DNA from 2 places in the Rhizobium sp. 01T417 genome. Region 1 is predicted to be linked to the other one. Evidence: predicted binding sites of a transcription regulator. Region 1 holds the regulator's gene; the other holds the start of a gene.
What was found. The regulator PhoB, encoded in region 1, activates phosphate uptake and scavenging genes when phosphate is short. The targets are predictions, from matches to a motif close to TGTCATNNANCTGTCAT.
Positions count from the first base shown of each region.

Region 1 (4,270 bases):
GGCACTGCCAACTGCCATGGCGAGCGGATTGCCGCCATAAGTGGAGCCATGCGTGCCGGCCTTCATGCCGGAAGCGGCCTCTGCCGTGGCAAGGCAGGCTCCGAGCGGGAAGCCGCCGCCGATGCCCTTGGCAACCGCCATGATATCGGGGGTAGCGCCTGACCACTCATGCGCAAAGAGCTTGCCCGTGCGGCCCATGCCGGTCTGCACTTCATCGAAAATCAGCAGCAGACCATGCTCGTCGCAGATCGCGCGAAGTGCCTTCAGGAACTCGTTCGTCGCCGGGCGGACGCCGCCTTCCCCCTGAATAGGTTCGATGAGGATCGCGGCCGTTTCATTTGTGATGGCGCTGCGGAGTGCATCGAGATCACCGAACGGCACCTGATCGAAGCCAGGCGCCTTGGGACCGAAGCCTTCGAGGTATTTCTCCTGGCCACCGGCGGCAATCGTCGCCAGCGTACGGCCATGGAAGGCGCCTTCAAAGGTGATAATATGGAACCGCTCGGGATGGCCCTTGGAAAACTGATAGCGGCGCGCGGTCTTGATCGCGCATTCCAAGGCTTCCGCGCCGGAGTTCGTGAAGAACACCTTATCGGCGAAGGTCGCATCGGTCAGCCGCTTTGCCAGTGTTTCCTGACCCGGGATCTCATAGATGTTGGACAGATGCCAGACCTTGTCGGCCTGCTCCTTCAGCGCGCCAACCACATGCGGATGGCTGTGGCCAACGGAGGTGACGGCAACGCCCGCGCCGAAATCAAGATATCGCTCGCCCGTTTCGCTGATCAGCCACACGCCTTCTCCTCGCTCGAACCGCAGCGGGGCACGAGAGTAGGTGTCGTAAAGCGCGGCTTCAGCCATGGCGCGATCTCCTATCAGCAATCATCAGCAGCCGGACTCCGGCTAAGGAAAGCAGGTCCGGAAAATTAAAAATGCCGCCTTTCGGCGGCGAGCAGCACTATTTACTTTTCGCACTGCAATGTCAACAAAACTGAGGTTTCGCTGCATGCGTCAAGCAGCCATCCCGAGGCGCTCGACCTATCAACAACTATGTTGCATAAATGACTCTCACGCCCAGCAAGTTGGGGAAAACTTGAAAATCGATTCCCCGAGATTCAACCGACTCTTGTCACGGAGTCGGCCTCACACTAGGTTAAAACTCAATTACTAGGCTGCATGCGGCGGAACTAGTCACCAAAATTTGAGTAAGCGTTTCTTGCCTCGGATACGTCCGTGGCAACGGTGAAGGATTCTGCCTACACCAACGCTAATAAGGCGGAGACAGGGGCATGAACTGGACAGACGAGCGCGTTGAAAAACTGAAGAAGCTGTGGTCCGAAGGCCTGAGCGCCAGCCAGATCGCAGCACAACTTGGCGGTGTAAGTCGTAACGCCGTCATTGGTAAAGTCCATCGTTTGAGTCTGCCCGGCCGTGCCAAGGCCGGCGGTTCGACGACCACCGTCAGAACCCCCAAGCGCACGACTTCGGCGCCCCGCGCCACGAACTACGCCTCGCGGATCACCACACGCACCGTTACCCGCCAACAGGGCGCGACGATGCTCAAGGAAGAGATCGAAATCGATACGGTGGAGGAAGTCCGCTTCCGTCCGGCCGCAAATGTAATCGTTCCGATTTCTCGCCGCCTTGGCCTCACCGAGCTCACCGAGCGCACCTGCAAGTGGCCGGTCGGCGATCCGCTCAATGACGACTTCCACTTCTGCGGTTGCGAGTCCCCGGACTCTTCCCCGTATTGCACGTATCATCAGCGCATGGCCTACCAGCCGGTCAACGAGCGCCGCAAGGCCGCTAACCGGGTCGCCTGACCCGGAAGCCGGATAAGGAATAAAGAAAACGGGCCCTCGCGGGCCCGTTTTTCGTTGTAAGGGAAAGACCTCTCAGGCTCTCGCCTGAAAGGATCAGGCTTCCATCGAATAGCCGGCACCGCGCACGGTGCGGATGACGTCCTGCATGTTGGAAAAGTTCAAAGCCTTGCGCAGGCGGCCGACATGGACGTCAACAGTACGCTCGTCGACATAGATGTCGTGACCCCAGACGCCATCGAGCAACTGCGAGCGCGAGAAGACGCGGCCGGGCGATGCCATCAAGAACTCGAGAAGGCGGAATTCGGTCGGGCCGAGGCGGACTTCGCGGCTCTTGCGGTGAACGCGGTGCGTCTCGCGATCCAGCTCGATATCGCCGCACTTCAGCAGCGTCGAGAGCACCTCGGGCTTGGCACGACGCAGCATCGCCTTGACGCGAGCGACAAGCTCCGGCGTCGAGAACGGCTTGACGACGTAATCGTCAGCACCGGTCGAGAGGCCGCGAACCCGTTCGCTTTCCTCGCCACGGGCGGTCAGCATGATGATCGGCAGGCGCTCGGTTTCCGGCCGCATGCGCAGGCGGCGGCAGAGCTCGATGCCAGACACGCCCGGCAACATCCAATCGAGGATGAGAAGGTCCGGCGTGCGTTCCTGAAGCCGGATCTCGGCCTCGTCGCCGCGCAGGATGGTATCGACCTCAAAGCCTTCGGCCTCAAGGTTATAGCGGAGAAGCACGCTCAGCGCTTCTTCGTCTTCAACGACAGCTACTTTAGGGATCATTCGTTTCGGTCTCCTGGGGGCGCGGTCGCGGAATGACTATTCAGTGACTGCGCCGACGGTGTTGGCGGTATCGTCCTTCGGACGTTCGCCTTCCGGCTGGGCACCGGTGGCCATGTAGTAGATCGTTTCGGCAATGTTGGTGGCGTGGTCGCCGATGCGCTCGATGTTCTTGGCGCAGAACAGAAGATGCGTGCAGCTGGTGATGTTGCGCGGATCTTCCATCATGTAGGTGAGCATTTCACGGAACAGCGAGGTGTACATCGCGTCGATTTCCTCGTCGCGCTCACGGACCGATTTTGCTTTGTCGGCAGCACGGCTCGTGTAGACGTCGAGGACTTCCTTGAGTTGGACGAGGGCGAGCTCGGACAGGTGCTCGAGGCCGCGGGCGAGCTTGCGCGGCACGCCGGCGCTCTGTACGGCAATGACGCGCTTGGCAGTGTTCTTGCCCAGGTCGCCGACGCGCTCCAGGTCTGCCGCGATGCGGATGGAGCCCATGATCTCGCGAAGATCGGCCGCCATCGGCTGGCGGCGGGCGATCGTGACGATCGCCTTGTCGCCGATCTCGCGCTCCGCGTGGTCGAGGATCACATCGTCCGAGATGACCTTCTGGGCAAGAGCCGTATCGCCGTTTACGAGCGCGCGTACGGCATCCGAGACCATCTGCTCGGCCAAGCCGCCCATTTCCGAGATACGGCGGGACAGGAACTTCAAATCATCGTCGTAGGCAGAAAAGATATGTGTCGATGCCATAGGGCTCATCCTTGAATATCGTAAGTGCTACCGAGACGGCCGATCAACCGAAGCGGCCCATGATGTAGTCCTGGGTGCGCGGATCGTCCGGGTTGGTGAACATCTTGTCGGTGTCATTCTCCTCGACGAGGTTGCCAAGGTGGAACATGGCTGTGCGCTGCGAAACACGGGCGGCCTGCTGCATCGAGTGCGTCACGATGACAATCGTGTAGTTCTCGCGGAGCTCGTGGATGAGCTCCTCGACCTTGGCCGTTGCAATCGGATCGAGTGCCGAGCATGGCTCGTCCATCAGGATGACTTCGGGGCTGACGGCGACGGCGCGGGCGATGCAGAGGCGCTGCTGCTGACCACCGGAAAGACCGGTGCCGGCTTCGTGAACGCGATCCTTCACCTCATTCCAGAGGCCGGCGCGCTGCAGGCTGTGTTCGACGATCTGGTCCATGTCGGCCTTCGACTTGGCGAGCCCATGGATACGCGGACCGTAGGCGACGTTTTCGTAGATCGTCTTCGGGAACGGGTTGGGCTTCTGGAACACCATGCCTACACGCGCGCGAAGCTCCACAACGTCGATATCCGGATCGTAGATATCTTCGCCATCGAGCGTGATCTTGCCAGTGACGCGGCAACCGTCGATCGTGTCGTTCATGCGGTTCAGGCTGCGCAGGAAGGTGGACTTGCCGCAACCGGATGGGCCAATCAGGGCGGTCACCGTGTTTTCACGGATGTTCAGCTTCACGTCGAACAGCGCGCGCTTCTCGCCGTAGTAAACGGAGACGTCCTGGCCGATCATCTTGTAGGGAATGGTGTTCATCTTCTGATCAACCGCTTTCTCAACTGCTGCTTCCGTCAACATGTTCATAATGTTTACTCCGTTTACCAGCGGCGCTCAAAGCGACGACGCAAGAGGATGGCTCCGAGGTTCA
Region 1 covers NZ_JBFTQH010000003.1:331,059-335,328, reverse strand. Annotated here, with positions in the region: gene AC1DPR_RS05480 (aspartate aminotransferase family protein) at 1-858, opposite strand, end outside; gene AC1DPR_RS05475 (GcrA family cell cycle regulator) at 1,287-1,820, shown strand; gene phoB (phosphate regulon transcriptional regulator PhoB) at 1,914-2,597, opposite strand; gene phoU (phosphate signaling complex protein PhoU) at 2,634-3,347, opposite strand; gene pstB (phosphate ABC transporter ATP-binding protein PstB) at 3,391-4,206, opposite strand; gene pstA (phosphate ABC transporter permease PstA) at 4,221-4,270, opposite strand, start outside.

Region 2 (4,270 bases), on a different contig from region 1:
TGACCGGTACCAATGGCGATCACGGCAGGCTTGTTGCAAGCCAACCGGCGCTCGATTTCGGCAGCCGCCGCCTGGGCAAGGCCACCGCTCAAGCCCTGAGCCTGGTCGCCAGACGGAATGACTTCCACGAACTGCAGCGAAAACTTGCTCTTCAGCCTTGCTGCCATACTCATGCAGTGGCCAACCGGATGATCAAGCCGGATCTTGATCAAGCCCTGCGAGACAGCGCGCGACACGAGACGCTGGGCAGTTTGCCGGGAAACGCCGAGCTTTTGTGCGATCTCATCCTGGCTGTGCCCCCCTATGTAATAAAGCCAGCCAGCCTTGGCCGTGAAATCGAGCCGGCTGCCATGGTCATCTCGCCTTGCAATCATGTCGCCCCTCTCCCCGCTGGTTCATCCTCATCTGCGTCACGGCGTCGATCGACGTCACGCACCCACCTCGACCGATGGCCGGGCCTGGTGCTGGTTGCCGACTCGTCGCCGCAAGACATGCAGCAGCTCTTTGGCACCGAGAACGACCTCCTCGGCTCCTGCCGCAAACAACGCCTCGCGTCTGCCCGAACGCGGATCGTTTGGCGCCACGAAGCCGATTGCCGGCACACCGGCAGCAACTGCCGCCTGAATACCCGCTGCGCTGTCATCGATGACGATGCTGCGCGCGCTGCTCGCGTTCATTTTGGAGAGGCAGAACTGGATGAGATCCGGCGCGGGCTTTGGGGCGGCGACCATCTCGGCGCTGAATATGTTCGGGGCAAAGTGTGACCACAGATCGAGAAGGCCCAGGCTCTTTTTGAGGCGTTCGACCGTGCTGTTCGATGCGACACATTTTGCAACGTCGAGCCCATCGAGAACAGCGCTGATGCCCTCCATCGGCAGGAGGTCGCGGCGGAAGGCAGCAAATATTTCGGCATGCCATCCGGCAAAAACGGTATCGAGGTCGGCGCAGATGCGGCTGGCCAGAATCTGCCGCAAGTCAGCCTCCGACTTTCCGGTAAACTCGACAAGCACCTGGCGCGGCGTCATCTCCATGCCGGCCTGGGTTATGGCATGCGCAAGCGTGCGCGCCGCAATCGGTTCGCTATCGATCAGCACGCCGTCGCAATCAAAAATCAGAAGATCCAAATTACTCATAGGTTCGCTATTCAGGGTATTCCGTGGTTCGCATGTCTGCGTGCACAGGCCATTGCTGGGAGGCCCAGGTGATCAAGCGGCCGAATGCCGCGATCCGGCGCGCACCGCCAGGGCCAGGGCTGGATCATCGCTGGTGATCCAGCCGACGCCCTGCCCGAGCCACTGTTCGATCTCCTCTTGCTCATTCAACACCCAGCAGCAGAGACGATCGCGTGAAATGATCGCGGCAACCTCGTGAAAGGTTGCGGCCAGCAGCGACTTCTCGATGGCAACGAGGCCGGCGACTTCCGCAGCTTTGGTGAAGGTCGCAGCCGCACCCAGCGCCTCGGCGGACTTGGCATTGATCGAGCACAGGCGGCCGATTTCGGGAGCAACCTCTTGGCACCGTGCGAGAACCCCCAGATTGAAGCTTGTCAGCAGGCTGCGCCCGGCAAGCCCGTGACGTCGAATGGCCGCTGCCGCCAGGGCCTCAAGCCCTTCGTAATGCGCTCCATCCGCGTCGGCTTTCAGCTCGACATGAAGTTCGACGGGTCTCGAGGAAGCAAACAGAGCAAGCACCTCGTCAAGGGTCGGGATTGACTCCTGCGATCCTTTGAGGCGGGTCGCCTGATGATCGGAAGGTGACAAAGCCCGGACCTTGCCCGCTCCCTCGGTCGTACGCTCAAGCGTGGCGTCGTGAATGACGACGAGTTCACCGGCGTCGGTCAAATGCACATCAAATTCGATCGCATCGACAGGGAGTTCCAAGGTTTTTCTGAAACCCTCAATCGAATTTTCGGCCCATTTGTTTCGTGCTCCGCGATGGCCAACGATTTTCGTCATGGGAAATACCTTCCGTAAAGATCTACTGGTCGAAAGTGCCGCCTTCCGGAAGCGACGCTTGTCTGCCAGCGATGTGACAGGCACCGTCACGTCTCGCGGCCAAGGCGACAGGAGCGAAGTACCGACGCTTCCAGAGGCTGGGATCGCGTGGGGCCCTCGGTCTGCGCTTTAGCCGCCTAACGGACAGCGTTAGCGGCCCGGTATAGTGAGTGCAGATAACCGTTGCGTGACATCTACCTCCACGAATGAGCAAATGCTCAATTCCGGGAACACGGCGCTGATCGGGTTCAAAATTTGCGGTGCGGTTAGCGGCATTGAAGCGGCTTCATGTGCCTGAATGCCAATGGCTGCCGTCGATGCTGAGATATCAGCGACGCCTTGTGATTCGACATCCTTCCGGTAGGTGCGAAATCACGACCGGCCAGGCACCAGGCACGGTCGCGGATGTATTTTTCCATAAGGGAATCATTCCCGCGCAATCCAATCACGGATGCGCGGGAACTCGCCATACGCGCTTTACGCTGCACGGCCCGTCGCCTGCGCAGAACGCAAGCCGACGAAGCCACTCGTCACTGCAGCTTCTCAAGCGTTATCGGCAGGTCGCGAACCCGCCTGCCGGTGGCGTGAAAGACGGCATTGGCGATTGCCGGCGCAACGCCGACAATGCCGACTTCGCCGACACCCTTGCCCCCGAGCACCGAGGCGTTGAGGTCGGGGATGCCAACGGAGATTACCTCGATCGGCGGAATGTCGGCATTGGTCGCAACGAGGTAGTCACCGAGGTTGTTGTTGATGACGCGCCCGTTGCGCGGGTCAACCAGGCCTTCCTCGAGCAGCGCCTGACCGATCCCCATGATGATCCCACCACGCCATTGGCTTTCGGTAAGCTTGGGGTTGTAGATCCTGCCGCAATCGAAGGCCGAGACCATGCGGGAGACACGGACGGTACCGAAATCCTCATCCACCTTCACTTCCACAAAATGCGCGCACCAGCTGTGCATGGCGAACTCGCCCGCAGTCGGCCCCTTGATGCTTGTCATCGTGGTCCAGGCTTTCCGGTGACCTTCCGGCCCCTGCTCTCCGTCAGGAAGAGTGTTTCGCCGTGTCTCAACGCTGTCGCGGCCAAGAGCTGTCATCAGCTCCGGGATGGAGACCGAAAGCCCCCCGTCTCTAGGAACTGAAATCCGACCGCTCGCGAGTGTCAACGTATTGGCGCCGGTATCACGGAAAGGAGAGGCACTGTCGTTGAGGGCAAGCTCGATCAGTTCGTCGCGGGCAGCCGATGCTGCCTTGTGGACGGCCCCGGTGATTGCACCGGCAAGCATCGAGCCGCCAGCAACCGTAGCGCCGGGAAGCGATGAGTCGCCAAGCCGGACATTGATGCTTTCGACCGGAACACCGAGCACTTCAGCCGCGGTTTGGGCGAGGATCGTGTAAGTGCCCTGTCCCATGTCGATCGCGCCACTGACGACTTCCACCGAACCATCGGCGAGAATTCGGATCAGTGCCTCGCTCGAAGCGCGCAGAACCGGGAACGTTCCGCACGCCACCCCCCAGCCGATCAGTTGTCTGCCATCTCGCATCGAGCGTGGCTCGAAGCTGCGGCGTGACCATCCGAACGCCTTGCCGCCCTCGGCAAGCGCCTCGCGCAAGCGGCGGGTCGACCACGGCTTGCCGGACTGTGGGTCCGCCTCGGCGTAATTGCGCAACCTGAGTTCGACAGGATCGATCCCGACCGCGTAGGCGAGCTCATCCATGGCGCTTTCCAGGCCGAAGGCGCTTGGATTCTTGCCAGGAGCGCGCAGAGCTCCCGGCACAACCGTATTGACAGGAACGATGCTGTGTTTCGCGCTGAAATTCTCCACAGCGTACATCAGTGGCGTCGCCGCGTTTGTCTGCTCGGGAAAATCGGCGTAAGTCGCTGTCTCGCTGGCACCCCGATGCACGATGGACTGCAGCACGCCATCGGCGTTGGCGCCAAGAGCGATTGTCTGCCTGGTCGCGGCACGACCACCATAGGCCGTAAAAGTCTGCGGGCGCGCAACAGCGAGCTTTACCGCTCGCCCAAGCTTGCGCGCTGCCGCCGTTGCTACGGCGCCATAGGCATAGGCTGTTGCCTTGGAGCCGAAGCCACCACCGATAAAGGGCGAGACGATACGCACATTTTCAGGGGGCAGTCCGTACCACTCGGCATAGGTGCGGGCCATCCCGTGCGTCCATTGGCTCGGTTCCCAGATGGTCAGCTGATCACCGTCCCATTTGGCAATCAGGCCATGCGGCTCGATCGTCACGTGATATTCGCGTGGCGTTCGATA
Region 2 covers NZ_JBFTQH010000011.1:125,904-130,173, reverse strand. Annotated here, with positions in the region: gene AC1DPR_RS13910 (sugar-binding transcriptional regulator) at 1-374, opposite strand, end outside; gene AC1DPR_RS13905 (HAD-IA family hydrolase) at 429-1,133, opposite strand; gene AC1DPR_RS13900 (glycerophosphodiester phosphodiesterase family protein) at 1,206-1,955, opposite strand; gene AC1DPR_RS13895 (xanthine dehydrogenase family protein molybdopterin-binding subunit) at 2,525-4,270, opposite strand, start outside.
Region 2: AC1DPR_RS13900 (glycerophosphodiester phosphodiesterase family protein) is a predicted target of PhoB. The motif match lies at 2,171-2,187, and genes of this name have one in related genera.